2 linked regions of the Alloacidobacterium dinghuense genome follow. The main gene of each other region encodes a partner of the protein of the gene in region 2 in a complex. Links are inferred from orthologs where the notes say so. Each region holds a gene or a part of one and is shown on either strand. Other genes may lie near its edges.

Region 1 (11,867 bases), 4.5 Mb from region 2 along the record:
AGTGCCAGCGGAAGGCTGATTAGAGTTTTGTCTTAAAGCGTATTTGAAATTCGTCTGGCTAAGAGCCTTGCGGAAATTCCCGGAGCTAAAGCCCTTAGATTTTTATTCCTGGTTCACCGGCCTAAAGGCCGGTGCTTCCACCCGAAACACTGTTGGAAAATCTTGTTACCATCGTTCATTCATTTTCATAACAACTTACTTAGAGGAGTCATACATGTTAGGTATCGGCGAGAAGTTTCCTATCTATTCGGTCACTGCTACGGTCAGCCGCGATAAAAACAAGGCCTTTGAAACAATCACGAACGAGAGCTATCCGGGCAAGTGGAAGGTGTATTTCTTCTGGCCAAAGGATTTCACTTTTGTTTGTCCTACGGAGATTGCTGCTTTCGGAAAGATCAACAATGAGTTTCAGGATCGCGATACGCAGGTGCTGGGCGGTAGCGTGGATTCCGAATTTGTGCATCTTGCTTGGCGCAACAACCATGATGATCTGAAGGATCTGCCTTTCCCCATGCTGGCTGATGTGAAGCGTGATCTCTGCGAGCAGCTTGGGATTCTCGATCCCGCAGCCGGCGTGGCGCAGCGCGCGACGTACATCGTCGATCCTGAGGGCATCATTCGTTTCGTGTACGTGACGGATCTTTCGGTGGGCCGCAATCCGCAGGAAGTGCTGCGCGTTCTGGATGCATTGCAGACTGACGAGCTCTGCCCCTGCAACTGGCAGAAGGGCGAAGAGACTTTAGTCGCTTAGGACTAGCTTGTAAAACGGGTACGGCTCAGCGATGTGCATGCACATTGAACATCGCTGAGATTCTTCCTCCCTGTGGTCGTCAGAATGACGAGGGAGATAGATGGTCGTCAGAATGACGAGGGAGATAGATGGTCGTCAGAATGACGTGAAGAGTTGGTCGGTCAAGACGATGGGCAGCGGTCGATCTGCAGTCAGGATGACGGGAAAGGATTTGGAAATATGCAATTGGATCAGTTGATTGACGGGCTTCCGGTTTATGCGAAGGACCTGAAGCTGAATTATTCGAGTCTTGTGCGGCAGAATCAGGAACTCACTCCGCAGCAGCTTTGGGGTACGGTGGTGGCGAGCGCGATTGCCACGCGCAATCCTGAGCTGACGGAGGCGGCGCTGGAAGAGGGTGCAAAGCAACTTTCGGCGCAGGCGCTTGATGCGGCGAAGGCTGCGGCGGCGGTGATGGGGATGAATAACATCTACTACCGTTTTCTTCACCTCACTTCGAACGAAAAGTACTCGACCTTGCCATCGCGTTTGCGCATGAACGTCATGCGCACGCATGGCGTCGATCACAACGACTTCGAGCTATGGTCGCTGGCGGTGTCGGCGATCAACGGCTGCGGCAAGTGTGTGGATTCACACGAGAAAGTTGTTCGCGAGAAAGGCGTAAGCGAGGAGACGGTGCTGGCAGTGGTGCGTGTCGCCTCCATCGTTCATGCGATCGGGGCTGTTCTCGATGCGGAGCGCGTGGCCCAGCCGGAGGCTGTGGCTGTTTAGCCTTGTTGTTTGCGTGGTCAAGGTCCGCTGCGGCGGGCCTTTTTCTTTTGTGCTATGGAAATTCATCGTCGCGCGATGTCGATCGGGGTCTCTCCTCAATTTGGACGGTAAGTGAACCGGACAACCCGGTTCTTGGCATGGCACTCCTCGGTGTTTTCTAAACAAGCTGGATATAACTCCCCCCATGGCACGGCCAGCACGATCCGATCCTCCGCAATTCCCTTGCGTATCATCACTTGTCTGACCCACCACGCTCGTTCTCCCGAGAGTCTCAGATTGTAGGCCTCGGTGCCCGTCGCAGAGGTGTAACCGTCGATGAAGAAGCGATCACTTGGATGATCCTTCAACCATTGGATATCGGCATTCAACGCACTCTCGTCCACAGCATGGTTAAAGCGATCATGAGCAAACCTGATTTCGTGCATGTTTGCGTTGAAGGCTTCCTCCTCGGGACCATAGAGAGCCACCATTGGTTTTGACCAGAAATCAACCCAATAGGCATCATCCGTGAATGCTTCTGAAGGACCTTCTGCAAATAGCGGGACACTGGTCACGAGGAGCATTGTGACCGCAACGAGAGCATGTCGATATCTCACTGGTGTAACCTCCGTTCGGTTGCTATTGCCGCATCGGTGGAGATGATAGCCCCGTGCTTGGTTCCAGGAAACTGTCATTTCGGACAGGCTGTCCATTTTCCCATCGTAAAGACGGCCCAACCTAATGAACTCGGAAATTTCAGTCTGAGGTGCCCGGTAGTGAACGATTGCAAGCAGGGCGACAGGCTCATTGAGGCTCGTCCGCACCTGCGGCCCGCAATTTGTCGTGTCGTCGGGCTATCCGGAAATAACGCTGCCTAGCCTCACCTACCAGTAGCATTTATGAGTTAGGTAGTTTCTAGGGTTTTCCGTTTGGAGTCCAGGTTGGTTTCCAGTCGGTGTCGGAGAGCCATTGGATGGGTTTGACCATTGAAGAAATCACGGTGGTCATGTAGGGGATGTCGAGTTTGCTGATTTCGTCGCTGGGCTGGTGGTAGTCCTTGTGCAGGTTAAAGCTGGAGACGGTCTGGGCGACGATGCCCCGTTTGGCGAGCGCGAAGTTGTCGGAGCGCTGGAAGAATTTCTGGTCGGGGTGCGGGTCGCCGACGAGGTGCGCGCCGTGTTTTGCGAGCGTGGGACCGAGATCGGAGCGTTCGTATCCGGTGAGCCAGAAATTGCCTGCGGGGACGGCCGGGTCGGGGCGGCCGATCATTTCGAATTCGAGATTGGCGACGATGTGGTCTAGCGGGACGGGCGGGTGGTCGATGAAGTAGCGGTTGCCGAAGCCGCCGAGTTCTTCTGAGCCGAAGAGGGCGAAGACGATGGTGCGCCTGGGGCGCTTGCCCTGGCTGAGGGTGCGCGCGAGCTCGATGACGGCGGTAGTGCCGGAGGCGTCGTCGTCGGCTCCGTTGTAGATGGAGTCATTGTTGACGGCGGGGCCGATGCCGAGGTGGTCGAGGTGCGCGGTGAGCAGAATGGCGTCCTGCTGCGTCTTAGTGTCGGAGCCACGAAGAACGGCTACGGCGTTCCACGTTTTGGTGCGGGGCGTGTCTTCGTACTTTGCCAGGCGCTGCTGGATGCGATCCGGCAGCGGGTTGGGCAGCGGAGCTTTCTGAATGAAAGTGCCGTTGTCGCCGCCGGGTTCGAGGCCGAAGCTCTGGAACTGAGAAGCGGCCCAAGTGGCGGCGATGTGCTCGTCGCGGGTGGCGCTGCCGCGTCCGTGGAGTTCGTCGGACGCGAGAAATTCTTCGTCGGCGCGGACGCATGGGTTGCAGAAGGTTGAACGATCGGCGGCGCTGGCGACGCGACAAAAGGGTGAGAGCAGTGATATCACCAAGACAAGGCGAAAACAGAGGCGCATAAGGGTAAGCGCAGTATATCGAAGAAGAAATAGCGCTTTTTCGCAGAACTGTTCTCAAACCATGGAGCATGAGAACGAGAGAGAGTCGAACGCAGTGAGAGTTGGATTGAAGTCAAGGTTTCTCCCTTTGTTGTGTATGGCTGGCCTGCTTGCGTTGTCGTCGTGTGAGACGGGGAAGTTTTTTCCGCCTCCTTGTAAGACCAACTGCAACCCGACGAGCAGCGGGAACTTTATTTATGTGGCGAATTCGTCGACGAGCGTAAGTTCCGTAGCGGCCTTCACGATTAACAGCACTCCGGCGGTCGCGGCCTTGAACGGTTCACCGTTTGCTACGGGCCTGCCACCGAATGCGCTGGCGGTGACGCCCAAAGACACATTCTTGTATGTGGGAAGCGTTTCCGGGGGCATCTACGCATACACGATCAACTCGGATGGGACTCTGACTGTAGCCAACAACGGAAGTCCAGTGGCCACGGGCGTCAGCCCGATTACGATGAAGATCGACCCGACGGGGCAGTGGCTGATTGCCGCCGATCTAAGCCCTGCAGTGTATGTCTTTGGCATCAATGCCAGCACCGGCGCTTTGACAACGCAGGGAAATGCGCTCGCGCTCGATACGGGAACCACGACGAACCTGATCATCACGCCGAATGGACTGAACGTTTTTGTCTCGCTGGGGACAGGCGGCGTGGATATTCTGACGTTCAATACCACGACTGGTGTGATTACCAAGCTGAATCAGATCCTGCATCCCACCGCCTCGACGAATGCCGACTTCGGGCTGGCGAGCGACCCGAACAGCAAGTATCTCTTTGTTACCGAAACGGGGATCAATTCACTTCGCGTTTTGAACATCAATGCCACAGGCACCATCCTTACAGAGCTTTCTACCTCGCCGGTAAAGACTGGCCTCGGGCCGTCGCAAGTCATCGTCGCGGATGGAAGCTATGTGTACGTAACCAATCGGACGGATGGAACGATCAGCGGCTTCACGCTGGTGGCGAACGGGTCGCTTACGCCTCTGACTGGTTCGCCGTACACGACGGGCACGGCCCCGGTCGATATTGTCGAGGATAAGACCAATACCTATCTTGCGGTAGCGTGTGTAGGAGGGAATCCTGATATGCAGGTGTTCACCATCGACACCACGACGCCGGGTAAGCTCGATCCGTTTGCAAGCCTGACTACGGGGGCTGATCCTACGCTGGCGAGTGCTATCGCGGCTACGCATTGATGGTTAGGATGGGGCACTTTTTCCGTATGGGATTGGCAGTAGACTTACCCTCATGGCGACGCCCCACTATCGACAGCAGCGACAGGCGGTACGGAGAGATCCATTCAGGGAACGCGCTGAACAATTCTGGCAACGCGTGACTGAGGGCATGGAACTCAGCGAGTTGTGGTCACAGTTTCGGAAGGATGCGCATTCGAGCTATCGGCTGTATTCGCAGGAAGTTGACGCCACGCGCACCGCCGGTGTTCCTCACAGCAAGCATTTTTTTCGTGTAGCAAGCGAGTTCTTCTGGGCGATTGTCGAGAAGCTTACCCCGGCTCGTCGCGTCCTGCTGCTGGCGGCGTTGATTCTTGTTATCGTGCCCGGCGGCGAATGGACCTTCTCGACGAGGTCGCATGAAGTGAAGATTTTTGCTTTGGATTTTCACTTCTATGGCGGGCTGCTGATGTTTGCGCTGCTCATCCTGGAAGTCGGAGACCGGGTGGTGATGAAGCGGGATCTCCAGATCGCGAAGGAGATTCAGGCATGGCTGCTTCCCTCCGAACCGCCGCTGGTGCCGGGTTTGGAGATTGCATTTGCCACGCGTCCGGCGAATACCGTGGCTGGCGACTATTACGATGTTTTCGCGCGCGCCTCAGCGGAATCAGAAAGGAGCCCCACCTTTCTCATCGCCGTAGCGGATGTTGCCGGCAAGAGCGTTCCGGCTGCCATGCTGATGGCTACGTTCCAGGCGAGCCTTAAGACCCTCAGCACAACTCCTGGGTCGCTGGTGGAACTGGCGAACCGGATGAATCGCTATGCATGTAGCAACAGCCAGCGCGGCCGACGGTTCACGACGGCATTCATCGCGGAATATGACACGGTGTCACGGCGTCTGACGTATGTAAATGCGGGGCATAACAATCCGATTCTGCGGCGGAAATCGGGCGCGATCGAACGGCTTGAAGCAGGCGGGATGCCTTTCGGGATTATGGAAGACGCGGCATATCAGTCGGGAGAGCGAGTAGTGGAGGCGGGTGACTGGCTGGCCATCTTCACCGATGGGGTTGTCGAAGCGGAGAATGCGGCACAGCAGGAGTACGGCGAAGTGCGCTTCATCACGATGCTGCATTCGGGAGTGATGCTGGCTCCCTCGATGCTGTTGAACAGTGTCCTTGCTGATCTCGATCGCTTTGTCGGGAATGCACCGCAGCACGACGATGTTACATGCGTGCTGATGCGGGCTGTCTAGCTTCTCTGGGATCGGTTTGCGTTGCCGCGGTCTTACCGGCCCATGATCGTTATAAGCGGATCCGGTCAGAGGCGTATCACTGAATTTCCTTTCGACCCGAAACGCGGCGAGTCTACACTGATTCGAGTATTGGGCAGTAGTCAGTATCGGTAATCAGTCTCATCCGCTTCTCAGGAGGACTTAGCCGTGGCCACCGAACCGCCCCTTTCCGATAACCGGTACTACATACGTCGCGCCCTCGAAGTTGCGATCCATGTCGGCCTGCTCGTGCTTCTTACGACAGCCTGCCTGCTGATTCTGCGCCCATTTCTTCCGCTGGTTGCGTGGGGCATCATCATTGCCATCGCTACATTTCCTGCTTACAAAAAGCTGCGGAGTCTTTTAGGCGGGCGAGGGACGCTGGCGGCGGTTCTTTGCACGCTGGCGTTTCTGGCGGTGTTGATTGTTCCGGTCGCGTTGTTGACCGACACACTGATCAGCGGCATTCGTGGTTTGACTGCTCAGGTGAGAGCGGGGAACATCAGTATTCCTCCACCGCCTGAAAGTGTGAAAGGCTGGCCGCTTGTTGGTGCGCCTTTGAGCCGCGTGTGGGACATGGCTTATACGAATTTGAGCGGACTGCTGAAGAGTCTCACTCCACAGATTCGCGAGTTTCTTCCCAGGCTTCTCCACACTTCTGCTGGAATTGGTCTGACGGTTGTGCAATTTATTCTTTCTATTGTTGTTGCCGGGGTTCTGCTGGCGAATGCTTCGGGTGGCGTTTCCGTCACGCATCTGTTGGCCGCCCGCCTTTTTGGGGATCGAGGCCCTGAGTTTGAGGAATTGGCGGGATCAACGGTACGAAGCGTCACCAATGGAATTATTGGCGTTGCCGTGATACAGGCGGTGCTTGCCGGGATCGGGTTCCTGGTGGCGGGATTGCCCGGTGCTGGATTGTGGTGTCTGGTCTTCCTCTTCGGTTGCGTGCTTCAGATTGGAGGCATTGTTCTAATTCCCGCAATCATTTACGTATTTGCGATTGCCAGCACGACCAAGGCGGTGGTGTTTCTGGTGTGGTGCGTGATAGTGGTGCTGAGCGAGCATGTGCTGAAGCCTTTGCTGCTTGGGCGGGGCGTGGCTGTTCCCATTGTGGTGGTTTTTTTGGGTGCGATTGGCGGATTCCTTGCGATTGGCATTATTGGCCTTTTTGTGGGCGCCATTGTTCTTTCGGTAGGCTACAAGCTTCTGCTCGCATGGCTGGAAGGGCCGACCGAGGCGAAGCAGGGAACTTGATGGATGATGGCCCTTGCTCCCTTGGTGCTTATGTGGGAACCGTAACGAGTTGATTCTGTGGAGCGAGCGAGAAAGACCGCGATTCAATGCTATGCTCTGTAAATAGCAGGAGATGTAGTCGCTAACTACCTTCTCTTGTTAAGTGCGCATGGTTTTTCGCTCGTCTCCTCCTCTACTTCTACGTCTACTGCCAGTTTTTTTGTTGCTTGCTGCAATGGGCGGTTGCAATCGTCTGCGCCCAAAACCTGCCGCGGAATACGTGTACGTTGTCGCCAAGGAAACCTTCCTGCGCGATCGCGTGGCTGCCGTGTCCAACCGTGTTGCCAACGTCACGAACGGACAGCGGCTGCAGGTGGTCGAAAAGGGCCGGCGCTTTCTTAAGGTGAAAACGGACAAGGGCGAGATCGGCTGGATCGAGGAGCATGGCGTCATCGACCAGGACGCCTACCAGCAGTTTGCGGATCTGGCGAAGCAGCATGCGAACGATCCGGTGATTTCGACTGCGACGCTGCGCGACGATCTTTACCTGCACGTGAAGCCCGGGCGGCAGACGGATCGTTTTTACCTGCTCCCAGAGAATGACAAGCTGCAGATGCTGGTGCGTGCATCGGTGCCGAAAGATGCGCCGCCGCAGGCTGCTCCCGTTGCTCGCAAGCCAGTCGTGAAGACAGATACGAAGGCGGGGGACAAGCCGGCATCCCCAGCAACTGTACCCACCATTGCTGCAACCCCGTCGCCCCCCGCGGCTCCGGTTGAGCCCCCGGCTCTCGAAGACTGGTGGCTGGTGCGTGATACGCAGGGCCGCGTGGGCTGGATGCTCTCGCGACGTCTCGATGTGGATGTGCCGGATTCGATTGCCGGGTACGCCGAGGGACAGCGTATTGTGGGCGCCTACAAGCTGACGACGGTGAGTGATCCGGAGTCGAGTTTTCCGAATGGGCAGGTACCGGAGTTTGTGACGGTGATGAGCCCGTATAAGGACGGGCTGCCGTACGACTTTGACCAAGTGCGTATTTTTACCTGGAATGTGCGAAAGCACCGCTACGAAACGGCTTATCGGCAGCGGAATCTGCAGGGGTATCTGCCGGTGCAGGTTGGAACGCAAGCCTTTGACAAGATTGGGACGGTGCCGGTGTTTTCTCTAAAAACAGCCACCGACGACACGATCGCAATCGATCCGGCGACAGGCGCGGCTCGGCCTGCGAATCTGACGACGCAGACGTTCCGGCTGGAGGGCGTGATCGTCCGGAAGGTCGAGCCGCCGAGCGCCGCTCCACCACCGCCTCTACCGTCAGTCGCTCCGCAGGCATCGCGGGAAACGGGGAAGAAGGCCGCCAAGCACCACGGAACGCGGGCGAAGCATCCTAAACACCATTGAGGCGGGATCGCCGGATTCGGCGATTTTCCGGCAATTCTTGTCTGATGTAACGAATTTAAGCGATTTGACACCATCAAATACGCTGAATTCTCTGGTTCCACACAACCATCAAGCCTAAAAGGCATCTAAACTCAACTAAGGTGTAGTTTGCCTCGTCGTTTGAGGTGAGATATCTGGCGGGAGAAAGACCATGACGACTTGCCCCGGTCAGTTACAACCTCGTATTGTTCTTTTACAACCTTGCTTCGCCTACGGGCTTTGGCATGAGCTTTAGCATTGCAGTAGTCGAGTCCCACGCAGTGAAAATAAAACAAGAGGAGATCGGCACATGGACAACAAGCCGGCACAGAACATTCAGGACACGTTTCTTAATACGGTCCGGAAAGACAAAACCCCAATCACTATCTACCTGGTAAGCGGAGTAAAGCTGACGGGTAAGATTCGCTCCTTCGATAAATACTCCGTGCTGTTGGAGAACAATAGCCAGGAACAACTGATTTTCAAGCACGCTATCTCGACTGTGGTCAGCTCGCGCTCAGTGCTCCATACCGAACACAGGCCGCCATCGGCGCATACCCCTGGACACCCAGGCGGGAGCGGTGTGGCTGCTGCGGGCCCCTCGGGAACAGAATCACAGAGCGCATAACGGTCAGGATTTCAGGAACGGCGTTTCGTGGATGAGCTTCAGCGCAGAAGCATGAATAGCGCAGAAGAGCGCGCACTGCTGGTAGCGGTGGAGTTCGCCACGCGGCGTTCTACTCTGCCGCCGTCGGCAGTTCTGGCGCGTGATGCGGCGCGCATCTCGGCTGGCATCGAGGAAGCGGATGCCGTGTTCTCTGCGCCCTTAACCCACGATTCTGAATCTTCGCTTGGCGAATTTCGCGAACTGGTGGTCAGCGCAGGCGCGGTGATTGCCGGCGAGGTGACGCAACGGCGACCCAAAGCCGATCCGGCGACCCTTATCGGGAGCGGCAAGGTGGACGAGCTGGCCGGTGTAGCGGCTTCGACGCGCGCCAATGTTGTGCTGTTCGATCACGATTTGAGCCCGACACAGCTTCGAAATCTGGAAGAGCGGCTGCCCAGTCGTGTTCTTGACCGGACGCAGCTGATTCTTGATATTTTTGCCCGGCATGCGCGGACGCGGGAAGGTCAGTTGCAGGTGGAACTGGCGCAGCTCGAATACATGCTGCCGAGGCTGGCCGGGCGTGGGAAATCCATGTCGCAGCTGGGCGGCGGTATCGGGACACGAGGTCCAGGTGAAACGCAGCTGGAGACTGACCGGCGCAAGATTCAGCGTCGCATTGTGCAGGTGAAAGACGACCTGGAAGGAGTGCGCCGAGTCCGCGGGCAACAGCGGCAGCGGCGAGAAGCGGTTCCGGTCCCAGCGGTCGCTTTAGTCGGTTACACCAACGCTGGAAAGAGCACGCTATTTAACACGCTCACGAAGGCCGGCGTATTAGAGTCGGCGCGGATGTTTGCGACCCTTGATCCAAAGCTGAAGGCCATTCAGCTGCCATCGCGAAGAAAAATTTTGCTCTCCGATACGGTTGGGTTTATTCGCAATCTGCCGCATACGCTAGTCACGTCGTTTCGCGCGACGCTCGAAGAAGTGCAGAAGGCGGAGGTGCTGCTGCATGTCCGGGACGCTTCGAGTCCGGTGCGCGATGAGCAGAAGGCTGAAGTGGAAAAGGTGCTGGGTGAGCTCGGCGTGCTGCACAAGCCCCGGCTTGAGGTAATGAACAAGATTGACCTGCTCTCGGACGAAGATCGCGCGGAATTGATTGCGAGCGGGGCAGTTACTACCTCGGGCAAGCTTGGTCTGGGGGTTGAGGCATTGCTGGTGCGGATCGACGCAGAGTTGACGGCTGATCCGGTCATTGAGCAGACCTTTACGATTCCGCAGGCAAAGGGCGAGATCCTTGCTGCGCTGGGCGCCGGGGCGGTGTTGCGTGATCGACAATTTATTGACAACACCGTTCGCATGACAGTCGCGGGGCCGGCGTCATTGCTGGGGAGATACAGGGAATTTCGGGTGGATGCAAGTACGGACCGGACGAGGGGGAGCGGTGGAGATTCCCAGTCGCCCGATCCGTTGGACCCTGAACCGGGTCATAGGTGATAGTTCAAGTCTACGCCGGGACGGGGTCGAGTCAAGCGGTTTTCTGCAGAAAATCGGCCGGGTGTGATACATCTAGAGGGGAAGTGTCCTCCCCTGCGTTGACACTATATTTTTCACTCTGTTACAACCTATAGGTTCCGCAATACCTTCCATATCCAGACTTCCAAGGGCTTAAAGGGCAGCTAAAAGCGCGCCAGAGCGAGTCGCAAGGCGTTGGGAAAAGGTGTGGATAGGGCGGCGGTACGGAGAAAATCAGACTGCCTGAAGGTGAATTTCGAGGTGTTTTCGGACTCGCCTGAGGGTGGTTTCAAGAACCGGCAAAAGGCATGGATGTAATTCTGAAACAACTCGGCGATCTGGTGCTTGGCTCGATTCCGACGATGATCCTTTTCATCGTCCTGGTGCTGGCCTACCGGTTTGTGCTCTTTGGCCCGCTTACGCGTACGCTGGCGGAGCGCCGTGACCGCACGCAGGGGGCGGTCGAACGAGCCGCCGCTGCCATCGCTGCCGCAGATGCGAAATCGCAGGAATATGAAGCCAAGCTGCGGGCGGCGCGCGCGGAGATCTTTCGCCACCGCGAGCAGCTTATTCACCAATGGAATGCCGAGCGCGAGAGGGCACTGGCTTCCGCCCGGCTGGCTGCGCAAGAGCGGGTCCGCTCCGCTGAAAGCGCATTGAAAGCGCAGGCTGCTGAGGCGCATAAGCAGATTGAGGGCTCGACTGAGCAACTCGCCTCGCAAATTCTTCAGGCCATACTTCCGGCAGGCATGGCTCCTGTGGAGAGTGCCCTTTGACGCGTAGCTTGAAGATCAGGTTTGTAACATTCATGGCCGCCCTGGCGCTGCTGGCCGGAGCCGCTCCGCGTGCCTTCAGCCAGGAGCAGCCGGCGCATGCCCCGAACGTTGACTCCCGGTATGAGCACATGGATGCGCCGGAGACCCATGCTCAGGAAGAGCAGTATCGGCATTCGAAGTCGGTGCAGTTTATCGCCAAGGTAATGCATACGGACACGGAAACCGCGGCGAAGATTTTTGAAGATCTCAATTCGGCGATCATCTGGATTGGAGTCATCTGGCTTCTGGTGAAGGTGCTGCCCAAGGCTTTCCGTGCGCGGTCGGAGAAAATTCAGAAAGAACTTGTTGACGCCCACTCGGCGACCGAAGAGGCTAAGAGACGGCTGAGCGCGGTTGAAGCTCGACTGGCCCGGCTGGATTC
Region 2 (11,786 bases):
TGCCGACCATGACAAAAGCGAATACCAAAGAGCCGAAACTGCTTCAGGTGACTGCCGAAGCGCATTCTCCCCCGCAAAATGCAGTCGATCGCCGCTACGGTTTTTGTGTATGAATTCAAGCTACCTGCTTCTCATGCTTCGCCCGAGCAATGATATTGGCCAACGTCTGGACCTCCTGATTAAAAATTGCTTTTTGGTCTGCTCTAGCCCTCCCCTTTTCTTGACGTCATTACACAAATCGAGGAGTTGCCAAGTTCATCCTCAAGTTGCTTGATCTGGACGCTCAATGAAGGCTGGGAGACGTGCAGGTGATTGCTTGCCTGTCGAAAACTCAAGGTTTCGGCAACGGCAACGAAGTATCGCACTTGCCTGAGTTCCATCGCTGATAGCTCTCGGCTATCAGAGTAACAGGAACAAAGTATTTCTCCGACATCAATCGGCCCCTATATATCTAGCATCTGAAGGTTGGAGGAAAGCGGCGAGAGCCAGCTCGAAAATTGCTGTTCCAGAAGCCAGTGGCCTGTGGAATTTAGCCGCATACGCACCGAATGCAATATACGAACACACAAGACCAGGTACGTATTCTCGGAATCTCTGGAAGCCTAAGGAAGGCTTCCTTCAGCACTGCAATCCTTAGGACTCTTGCTCGAAAGGCTGCGCCTTTGATGTTGATCGATGTCATGACTCTCGAAGAGATCCCGTTTTACAACGAGGACCTGGACCGCTCACCGGGCTCATCGGCCATTGCGAGACTGAAGCGAAGCGTTGTAGAAAGTGATGGCGTCCTAATTGCGACGCCGGAATACAACCACGGTATTCCAGGTGTTTTGAAGAATGCATTGGACTGGACATCCCGTCCTGCTTTCCAGTCCTGTTTCAGAAACAAACCCGTTTCGATCATCAGTTCTTCGCTCGCGTTTACAGGGGGAGTGCGCGCGCAGTATCAGCTTCGCGAAACATTGATTGCAATGCATGCCCAGCTCGTCATGGGTCCCGAGGTCGTGATCGGCGGCGTCCATACGAAGTTTGCCGATAGCGAGTACAACGACGAGACCGGGTTGTCTTTCATCATGGAGTCTTTGGAAAGGCTGCGTGTGGAGGCACTCGTAAGGCGTACATCAATGGTCGCTTATTGATATATCGAGCAGCAATGAAGACCCATCGTAATCTCGGCTTCATCATTCCCTTTCTACATTGTGCCGCTTTGGCAGTAGCTCAGACCCACGTGCCAGAGCCACCAGTCAATTTAGGCGATACCAGTTTCTTTGATGGAGTTGCGGGTCCCGGAATCGTGGTCGAGGAAATCGGTGATAGCGCACATAGCAAAGTGATTGTCGATGCCAAAGGTCATGAAGTACCGGGAACAGGGCGGGTCAACAGCATCAGCTCGTTGACGCATATTGCCTGGCTCAGCCGATATCGTGTTGGTGGTGGCTGGTATGGCGCCGAGGTCGTTGTGGCCGCGGCCCATGTAAACGCCGGGCCCGGCTCGACGGCTGGCGGATTGGGGGATCTCACAGTCTCGCCGCTCATTCTGCAATGGAACGAGAAGAAGCTTGGTACTGTTGCATTCGACCAAAGAGTAGTATTCGACTTCGATCTGCCGGTTGGTGAATACTCGCAAAACACAAACCTGAGCCTAAGTAGTCATGCCTATACCGTCCATCCGTACTATGCGATGACGGCATTTCCTTTGAAGAGGCTTGAGACGAGCTGGCGTGTTCATTATCTCTGGAGCTCAGAGAATGCTGAACCACCGAAATCGTTCGACACGAAATCAACGCAGGCCGGACAAGCCATTCACTTCAACTCCACACTTTCGTATGGATTAGGGAAGCATCTTTGGGTCGGTGGTAACGGATATTTTCTGAAACAAATCAGCGATCCAAAGATCGACGGGATTGCGCATAGGAATTCTCCGGAACAAGTTGGAGCGCTCGGGCCAGGTGCTGTCTGGAACCATGGCCAGTGGTTCCTCTACGTGAATGGATATCACGAACTCGGAGCAGAAAATCGTCCGACTGGAAACAAACTCGTACTCAGGGTCGAAAAGGTATTCGGGAAGGAAGGATAAAGCGGGCGTGAACGCGCGCGACACTTCGAATATTAAGACACTCTATATCCATGCTTCACAGGTACCTTGTGCACGGAATGACACATATTTTTGTCTGAATCTCATTTTGGTCTCATTTATGAGTTCTATCTGCCTTTTAGTCGTTTAGGAACATTGCTCATGTATTGGGAGTTTCGCAGTTTCATACGGGACACTGCGAAATAGCTGGAGATTGGTGCCGGAAGATGTCACGAAATCTCAGCGTCTCGCATCCATAATCCCCCACACAATGAGGATGCATCATGTTTCAGCAAATGAAGAAACGAGGTTTTTCCCTTGGCGCCCTCGCGGCGGCTTTAGTTAGTTGCGCACTCTGTCTCGTGCTCGTTCGATCGGTTTCCGCAAAGCCGGAAGGACAGGATGAAAACACCGATCCATCACAGAATGCAGCGTCAAACAGATTTCTCCCGCCTGGAGCAGTCGGCGAACTCGCGAAGATTAACGCGGAGATTGATCAGATTGAGCAGCAGACATTAAGGCTGATCGATACCGATCTCGACTCCATGCACCAGATTCAAACGCTAGGCAAGCTGGAGATATTTGACCGCTCGCTGTCCGTAAATAAGAACGAGTCATGCAGCACTTGCCACATGCCGGAAGCGGGCTACACCGGAGCAAGTCAGATCCTGAACATGACAACGGTGGCCTACCCCGGGTCGGTGAAGACTCGCTTCAGCGGACGCAAGCCCCAGAGCTATGCCTACGCAACATTGGCGCCGGTACTGCACTACAACAAAACCCAGCAGGACTTCTACGGAGGCAACTTCTGGGATATGCGCGCGACAGGCGCCAGGATGCAGAGTGCCGCAGCAGAGCAGGCGGAGGGACCGCCTACCAATCCGGTAGAGATGGGATTGCCGGACAGTGCCTGCGTTGCTTACCGTGTCTCACGCGGACGCTATCTCTCGCTGTGGCTGAAGGTGTACGGCTCGACAATTGAGACTATCACCTGGCCTGCGGATGCCGAGAAAACCTGCGGCACTCCAGTAGGCAAGAATGGGGTGGGTCCACAACTAAGCCTCAGTTCCGAAGACCGCACCAAAACGAACACGATCTATGATCAGTTTGCTTTGGCCATTGCTGCTTACGAGGGCTCGTCCGCAGTCAACGCTTTCTCCTCCAAGTTCGATGCTTATCTTGCCGGAAACGCCATGCTGACCCCACAAGAGCAGCATGGCTATGAGCTGTTCAACGGTCAGGGTAAGTGCAATACCTGCCATCTCAGTGGCAACGCGAACGGAGCCACCGGTGGGACCGTCGCCGACGCCGCGCCAGTGTTCACCGACTTTACTTCCTCTAACCTGGGCCTGCCGAAAAATCTCGACATCCCCTTGTATTACGAGAACAAGCCGGACGCTTATGGCTATGTTGTCAACCCGATGGGGACTGCGTATGTCGATCTCGGCGTGGGCGCATTCTTGAGTGGAGCGCAGGGTTCGCCTGTTCCCGACAAGTCGTGGATGCAGTACGCGCCCATGTATAACGGCAAAATGCGGGTACCAACGGTGCGCGATGTCGACATGAGGCCTTATCCGGACTTTGTTAAGGCATACATGCACAACGGCTACTTGAAAAGCTTGAAGGAAGTTGTCCACTTTTACAACACGCGGGATATGATGTGCCCGACGCCCAATGATTCCAATGCAAAGAAAACCTGCTGGCCCGCACCGGAGGTGTCACAGAATGAAGACACAACGGTGGGCAAGCTTGGATTGTCCGATCAAGATGAAGACGATATCGTCGCCTTCCTCAAGACGCTGACCGATGGTTACTCGACAACCAACCCAGCCGTCGCGAACACAATTCAGCAAAATATCCGTGCGATGCGCGAAAGCCTACAGCACTGATGATGACGATCTATCCAATTTGATAACAGGGCGCCGGAAGATTGGCGCCCCTCTTGGGCGGCTCTGTGCCGCAAGCCATGTGCGCAGATCATTGTCAGTCTCACATGTCTAAGTCGAGTCAAAGGAGATGTAATGAAGAAGTACTTCGCTGAACTCATTGGAACCTTCTTTCTGGTTCTGACCATTGGGTGTTCGGTCATCGGCCACGGCGCCGGCTCGCTTGCCCCGCTCGCAATCGGTTCCGCACTCATGGTGATGATTTTTGCAGGCGGACATATTTCGGGAGGGCACTTCAATCCGGCCGTTACGCTGGGCATCTGGCTGCGCGGAAAGTGCGAGGCCAAAGATGTAGCGCCCTACATGATATTTCAAATCATAGGAGCAGTATTGGCAGCTTTTGCCGTCAAGCTCCTGAAGGCAGGTGACGCCATTACGCCGCTCCACCCGGCAACTATACCCGCGCTTCTTGCAGAGTTTCTTTTTACCTTTGCGCTTGTCTACGTTGTCTTGAACGTCGCAACGGCCAAGGGTACATCCGGCAATTCCTTTTATGGGCTGGCGATAGGATTCACGGTACTAGTGGGTGCATTTTCTGTCGGTAACATTTCCGGTGGAGCGTTCAACCCGGCAGTCGCAACGGCCATCTCTGTCCTCGGGTTATCGTCCTGGTCGAAGATTTGGATTTACCTGATCGCTGATTTTGGCGGTGCTGCGGTGGCGGCAGGTGCGTTCAAGGTCCTCAGTTCAGCTGAAGATGTTCCTCAACAGCTACAGCGAACGAAAGCTGCGCGGGTTACTCCTCGCGAGGACAGCTATTCGCGTACTTAAAATCGTTTGTCGCGGTTGCTTTCCTCGATTTGGCAGTCGATAGGTAGCCTGCCGGTGTCCATCATTTGCAACCTCTTTCCGGATCTGATTATCCATGCGAGAGCAGGTTCGGTTTCGACTCATAGAACCACCTTTTACTCTCAAAGATTTTGGTGAATTACATGGCTAATGAAGTACGCAAGACGATGACAACGGGCGCTGGGCGTCCTGTTGGCGACAACCAGAACTCCCTCACTGCTGGACCTCGTGGTCCCGTAGTTTTCCAAGACTTTCTTCTTTTTGAAAAGATGGCGCACTTCAACCGCGAGCGCATTCCCGAACGCGTCGTGCACGCAAAGGGTTCGGGTGCCTACGGACACTTCGTCTGCACCAATCCCGACATGTTCAAATGGACCACCGCAAGGCTCTTTGAAAAAGTCGGCAACATCACGCCCTTATTTATCCGCTTCTCCACGGTAGGCGGCGAGAAGGGTTCGGCTGACAGTGAGCGCGATCCCCGTGGCTTCGCCGTCAAGTTCTACACCGAAGAAGGCAACTGGGATATGGTCGGCAACAACACGCCGATCTTCTTCATCAGGGATCCACTCAAATTTGGCGACTTCATCCATACCCAGAAGCGCGATCCGCAGACCAACCTCAAGTCACCTACCATGATGTGGGACTTCTTTTCACTCTCTCCCGAGTCGTTGCATCAGGTAACGATTCTTTTCAGTGATCGTGGCACACCCAATGGCTATCGCCATATGAACGGATATTCCAGCCACACCTTCTCGCTCATCAATGCGGAGAACGAACTGTTCTACGTGAAATGGCACTTCAAGACCAGACAAGGAATCAAGAACCTCACGCGCGAGGAAGCGGATGCGATGCGCGGCAAAGATCCCGACTACGCACAGCGCGACCTCTTCGAGGCAGTCAAGAATGGCGATTTCCCCAGGTGGCACGTTTGCATGCAGGTGATGCCAGAGGCTGATGCTGAGACTTATCACATTAATCCGTTCGATCTTACGAAGGTTTGGCCGCACAGCGATTACCCGCTCGTAGAAGTCGGCGAGATGGTTCTTGACCGCAATCCTGAGAATTACTTTGCTGAAGTTGAGCAGGCTGCCTTCGAGCCGCGCAACATCGTTCCCGGCATGGGCTATTCGCCGGACAAGATGTTGCAGGGCCGTCTCATTTCGTATCCTGATGCGCACCGCCATCGTCTTGGCGTCAATTACGACGCTCTTCCCATCAACAAGCCGGATAGCCCGGTCGCCACCTACCACCGCGACGGAGCTATGCGATTCGATGGTAATGGTGGCTCCTCACCGAATTATGAGCCGAATAGCTTTAGTGGTCCCACCCAGGATCCGCGCTACATCGAGCGCCCCAACCCAATCACCGGAACCGTAGCGCGCCACAACCATGGAGACGACTCTGACTACTACACACAGGCTGGCAACCTCTTCCGACTGATGAAAACAGACGAAAAGGAGCGGCTGATCAGCAACATCAGTGACAGCCTTTCGCAGGTTCCGCGCCATATTCAGGAGCGGCAGCTCTGTCACTTCTTCCGCGCCGATCCCGCTTATGGTGAAAGTGTCGCCAAGGCAATCGGAATTTCTATCGATGAGTTAGTGACGGCAAAGTAGATCTCCGCTACCAAAAAAGCCTGCGGAATTTCTGACCGCAGGCTTCCGTGCGGCCCCGTATAGAAAGGTTCGCTAGGAAGTTGGCGGAGAGCCTGAAGGCCATTGAAAAAACCCGAATCCGATGAGAGCGTCAGACTCTCGAGTCACATTACTGACTTTGCTGACGACTCCGTCCCAGATAGCCGCAATTGACGAATGGGAGTATCGTGTCCAGTTCGCCCGCCGCCGATCGGGATTTTTCATTAGAACATTGCTGAACAGAATGAAGCGGCTCTCGGAGAGCTGACTGGCATGGTCGAGGATCAATTCGTGAAGTTTAGTTTGGAACCCACAGGGAATTGCCGGCAAGGTGGCGCTCATCACCGGAGGGACTCGCGGGATTGGCGCTGCGACCGCGAGACGTGTAGCCGAGTTAGGCGCAAAGGTTGTCATTGCCGGACGGCGCCGGCGCGAAGGGCGACTGTTGATCGACGAAATCAAACGTTACGATGGATCTGCCGCATTTATCCAAGCGGATCTCGCTCAACCCGACCAGGTAAGGCTCATCGTCCCGTTTGCTCTCGAAACCTTCGGACGGCTTGATTATGCATTCAACAATGCCGGAATATCCGGCGACAACCGATTGCTTGTGGATCAGACTGAGGAAAACTTCGACCGCGTCTTCGCGGTAAATGTAAAAGCGCTGTTCCTATTGCTCCAAGATGAGTTGAAGCAGATGATTGCGCAAGGAGAGGGAGGCTCAATCGTCAATACTGCCTCGGTGGGTGGACGGCTCGCGATCCCAACTGCGGGCCATTATGTGGCCAGCAAGCACGCTGTCCTTGGACTGACCAAAACCGCCGCGGTCGAGTGCGGACGAGACGGCATTCGGGTCAATGCCGTCAGTCCGGGCGCAGTACGAACCGAAATGCTGTTGGAGGTATTTGGCAGCGAGGTGGCGCTCGACCGAATGGCGAGCGTTCATCCTATTGGCCGTATCGGTCGCCCGAAAGAAATTGCGGACGCGGTTGTATGGCTGTTTTCGGAGAAATCGTCGTATTACACTGGACAGTCCTTGACCCTCGATGGCGGTCTCACCGCGCAACGCCCATATGTGACCCAACCCGTCAACCTGGAGCCCGCTTCGCCGGAGGAGCGACGATTGGCTGGGAAGCTGGATCAATAGTCTCTCCACTCCTCCCGACCCCATCGAGCTTTTCAAATCGGTCCCTGCCTTCGGCAAGTGGACAAATAACCCTCTACAACTAAGAACAGCTGCAGGGGAGCGGTCATGCGTAGCGGAGGAATCAATTCGCTCCCGAGTTTACCTCTCTTGCTGGGTTTGCCGGCCCTACCTACACTACGCGAGGCAATAGAGTCCTTGCGACCGCTCACCCTATGGCTGGCCGTTCGCCCCGGTGGGAACGTGAGTCGTAATCCCTTTCAAGAGGAATTCGCGGATCAGATTCGCCACAGCATCTGCGCCCGTGTCGGCCAGTCCATTCAGCAGGACCAAGGAAGCTCCGCGATCGGAGGCCGGATAGTAAAGATTCGAAATGGCTCCGGCGGAGAAGTTGCCGAGCACGTTCGAGTAATTGGGCCTCCACCGTCCGTCATCGGTTCTGGCCATGACGGCAGCGGACATCGCATACAGCGCGCGCGAGCTGAAGCTTCCCTTGCCCTTATAGAAGTAGCGAGGGTCCTGGTGGAAAATTGAAGGGTAGACAGCTCTGCCCAGCAGGTCGGCCGAAACGTGGTTAGCCAACGCTGCCCCGTATCGCTTTCCGTATCCTTCGATGCCGCCGCCATAGTCGGGGAAATCGTTCTGGTACTGCTCCGCACCTGCGATCGCGGCCACAGTTAAGAACGAAACCGGGTCAATGATAGACCGGAGGCTCAGATGAAATTTCTGTTTCGCTCCCATCGGCGGGGCGTTCCAGTCGTAGGTGCTGTAAAAGTTTGGAATAACGCCGGCAACCCGCTGCTGGACTGCGATCTGCACCTGCTCCTGAGCCAGTTCCACCTTGTTTGCGGTCACGGTCACACTGGTGGAGCCGCCCGAAACTGAGAGCGTTATCGCTGGCACAAGGCGAAACTCGCCTGCGTGCAATAGGATTTGGGTCGAGGTGAAACGGTTCATCCCAGGCGCCGTCACGGTGATCCTATAGGCGGATGGCGGCAAGCTCGCGAACGCGAATTGCCCATCGCTGCCAGATTCTACGGTTCGTACAAGCGAACCCGATTGGCCTGCCAGAGTCACTTTCGCTCCCTGCAGTACATCTCCCCTCGTATCGAGCACCGTCCCGGAAATATTCCCGGTAGCGGTCTGCGTGGATCCCTTTTCTCCGGATTGACTGGTGACCTGTGCCGGTTGCGGCGCATTCGGGAGACTGTCGCGTGCGCTCGAGTTCGAACTCTCCTGCGCATGAGCGGTTGAACCTGCAAGGTTGGCAAACGTTAACAAAATGGAACTAGCCAACACCATCGGCGTCGACGCCCGTGCGATGTGAAACATTCAATCAACCTCGTCTCGCAGGGCAAATTCCGGCCCCCTAGTTAGACTTAGTAGGTTTTGCTTAGTCTTTTGCGAGTTTCGAGTCTGACTGTACAGATACGGGCACAACTGCCTTCGAAATCGACAGCGCGGCAGATAACGCTACAATCACTCGGAAACTCTTCACGAATATCGCCTTGCTGCTAGTCATTTGCGAATGGATTTATATCGAAACAAACATTCAAACAGATACATTAAACCGTAGCATCGGGAACCTTAACGTTTGCTGAATATCACACCCCGGAGTACGTCGCCCGTTCGTCTCGGCGATTGCTACGGCTATCGTTTCCGCATGGACATCTGAACGACAAGGCTTGGACGATTTGATTTTCTTTGTCCAGCGCGCGATCTGAGAGCTGGGCAGCGAAGTCCGGGCTAAATCCGGTTCTCTTACGCCCAGCTGAATCCGCTCTTACTCAGCGGCAGCGTCCTAATGCGCTTACCGGTCGCTGCAAAGATAGCATTGGTCACCGCCGGCAAAATCGGCGGCAGCGTGGGCTCGCCCAGGCCCGTCGGCGCGTAGTCTGTCTTGCGCCAGTAAACTTCGATCTTCGGCACTTGCCTCATGCGCATCAGCGGGTGGTCGTCGAAGTTCGACTGCTGAATCTTCCCATCCACCAACGTAATTTCTTGCGCCAGATGGCCCATGCCTTCCATAATGCCGCCCTGCGCCATGCTCTCGGCCGCCCTTGGATTGATGATTTGGCTGCCGACATCGCCCGCTGCCCAAACGCGGGTGACCCTCACCTTGTTGTCCTTATCCACGGACACTTCGGCAACCTCAGCGAAGTAGCCTAAATGACAGAACCAAGCGGCAATGCCCATGCCGCAGCCGGCTTCCTTAGTGCGCTTGGCCCAACCTGACTTTTCCGCGACCAACTCAAGCACGCCCTTGAACCGTTCGGGGATGAGAACCGACTGTCCAGTTGGCTCGTGGTCGCCCACTGCGTCGTGTTCGCCTGAGGTCCAGGGCACTTTCTTATTGCTGAGCAGATCAAGTTGAAACTCGAGCGGATCACGTCCGGCAGCGCAAGCCACCTCGTCGAGGAACGACTGCGACACCCAGCAATAAGCGTTATCGCCGGGGGCGCGGAGAGCCCCGGTGCGCAGCATGAGCGGCTGCGCGGAAGTGTAAAGGGCGTAAACGGGCGGAAAGGAAGCAGGATAGGAGTCCCCGCCAATGCCGCCTCCGGATGCGAGATGCTTGTCATCTCCAAAGGTGACCAAGTGTTGACGCCATACGGTGAGTTTGCCCTTCGCATCCAGGCCGGCCTTAAAGCCGTGTGTCCCACCTGGGCGCAGGCCGTCATGGCCAATGTCATCTTCGCGGGACCAGAGCAACTTAACCGGGGCGTCAATCTGCTTGGCGATCCAGGCCGTCTCGACGAGGTAGTCGTTCTGCAGGCGGCGTCCAAAGCTGCCTCCCGAGCGCACCATGTGCGTGGTGATGTCACTCTGCTGGATACCGAGAGTCTTGGCGACCAACTCAACGCCGTTGGCTGGCAGTGTGCTGGTGGACCACATCTCCAGTTTGCCGTCCTTCCAGTGCGCGGTGGAGCCCTGAGGCTCGAGTGTCATGTGGGCAATGAACGGGTATTCATAGGTGGCCTCGACAACTTTCGCCGACGACTTGAGGGTTGCGTCCACGTCCCCATATTTGTGCACGGTTTTTGCCGGCGGGGCTTCAAGAAGTTCCTTTGCCCGCTTTCTGAAGCCCTCAGAGCTTTGCGTGGCTGCCGGGCCAAGGTCCCAGTCAACCTTCAGCGCCGCACGCGCAGTCTGCGCCTGCCACCAGGTGTCGGCGACGATGGCGATTCCCGGTTCCATGCCGGGTTCCCAAGGTGTGTAAGCGGCAGGGGTGATGCCTCCGGCGATGACCAGGACATGGCGCACGCCCGGGAGCACCTTAATCTGATCGATATTGGCGCTCTTCACTTTCCCCGCAAACACGGGAGCCTTTTCAATGGATGCGTACAGCATTCCAGGAAGTTTCACATCGATGCCGTAGAGTGGCTTGCCGGTGACGATTGCAGGCGTGTCTATGCCGGGCAGTGATGTACCGATAATGTGGTAATCCTTGGGATCTTTGAGCTTGACACTGCTGAGCGCGGGCGCGGGCAACGAAGCAGCCTTGGCGGCGAGCTCGCCATAGCCAGCACAGCGCTTTGACCCGGAATGGAGCACCTTGCCCGGTTGCGTGGTGCACTCGGCCTCCGGCACCCCCCAGGTCTGCGCTGCAGCTGTGATCAGCAGCTGCCGCCCGGCTGCGCCCACGCGGCGCATTGGCTCCCAGCCCTCAGGTGTGTTCGCGGAACCTCCGGAAAACTGGGTGCCATATATCTTCTCGTTCAGATCGGCTTGCTTCACGCGAACGTCTTTCCAATCGACATCCAGCTCTTCGGCAATCAGCATGGGCAGCATGTTGCGCATGCCCTGGCCGGACTCTGAGGCGCGGGCCATGATGGTGGTTACGCCATCCGGAGCGATGTGAATAAAGGCTTGTGGGGTAAGGTCGGACTTGGCTGCTTCCTCGCCCGCAGCAAAGGGTAAGCGATAGAAATTCAAGGCCAGGCCGCCACCCGTAAGGGCCGTCAACTGCAGAAACGATCTCCGATTCATGCTCATCTGAATGTCATCCTTTACTCACCGTGGGCAGTTGTGCCCGCACTCGACGTTCCGCCTGCATTAGCCGCATGGTGGATTGCTTCACGGATGCGCGTATATGTTCCGCAGCGGCAGAGGTTCCCACTCATCGCCGCGTCAATCTCGGGGTCCGTAGGCTGGGGCGTTTTCGCGAGCAGCGCCACGGCGGACATAATCTGCCCTGCCTG

What was found.
Region 1: the proteins of H7849_RS05580 (region 2) and hfq are in contact, whole or in part, in a crystal structure (PDB 3VU3), measured with the Escherichia coli proteins. The link is inferred for Alloacidobacterium dinghuense from one-to-one orthologs.

The regions. Positions count from the first base shown.
Region 1 is NZ_CP060394.1:5,859,983-5,871,849, forward strand. Bases 7,538-10,520 are described here. They hold hfq (RNA chaperone Hfq), read left to right. Parts: upstream 7,538-8,861; coding sequence 8,862-9,179; downstream 9,180-10,520. Other genes in these bases: H7849_RS24680 (SH3 domain-containing protein), read left to right, coding at 7,538-8,533; hflX (GTPase HflX), read left to right, coding at 9,231-10,520. In the rest of the region: H7849_RS24640 (Fur family transcriptional regulator), read left to right, coding at 1-23; H7849_RS24645 (peroxiredoxin), read left to right, coding at 215-751; alkylhydroperoxidase, AhpD family, read left to right, coding at 971-1,522; H7849_RS24655 (OmpA family protein), read right to left, coding at 1,618-2,085; H7849_RS24660 (M20/M25/M40 family metallo-hydrolase), read right to left, coding at 2,417-3,418; H7849_RS24665 (lactonase family protein), read left to right, coding at 3,657-4,652; H7849_RS24670 (PP2C family protein-serine/threonine phosphatase), read left to right, coding at 4,705-5,883; H7849_RS24675 (AI-2E family transporter), read left to right, coding at 6,070-7,155; more of H7849_RS24680, read left to right, coding at 7,370-7,537; more of hflX, read left to right, coding at 10,521-10,652; H7849_RS24695 (F0F1 ATP synthase subunit B), read left to right, coding at 10,979-11,446; H7849_RS24700 (F0F1 ATP synthase subunit B), read left to right, coding at 11,443-11,867. UniProt on the Escherichia coli protein: RNA chaperone that binds small regulatory RNA (sRNAs) and mRNAs to facilitate mRNA translational regulation in response to envelope stress, environmental stress and changes in metabolite concentrations.
Region 2 is NZ_CP060394.1:1,366,141-1,377,926, forward strand. Bases 4,284-7,185 are described here. They hold H7849_RS05580 (catalase), read left to right. Parts: upstream 4,284-4,949; coding sequence 4,950-6,422; downstream 6,423-7,185. Other genes in these bases: H7849_RS05575 (MIP/aquaporin family protein), read left to right, coding at 4,284-4,788; H7849_RS05585 (SDR family NAD(P)-dependent oxidoreductase), read left to right, coding at 6,772-7,185. Also shown: H7849_RS05555 (LysR family transcriptional regulator), read right to left, coding at 204-380; H7849_RS05560 (NADPH-dependent FMN reductase), read left to right, coding at 549-1,136; H7849_RS05565 (SphA family protein), read left to right, coding at 1,151-2,074; H7849_RS05570 (cytochrome-c peroxidase), read left to right, coding at 2,356-3,960; more of H7849_RS05575, read left to right, coding at 4,093-4,283; more of H7849_RS05585, read left to right, coding at 7,186-7,587; H7849_RS05590 (carboxypeptidase-like regulatory domain-containing protein), read right to left, coding at 7,798-8,916; H7849_RS05595 (xanthine dehydrogenase family protein molybdopterin-binding subunit), read right to left, coding at 9,346-11,574; H7849_RS05600 ((2Fe-2S)-binding protein), read right to left, coding at 11,595-11,786.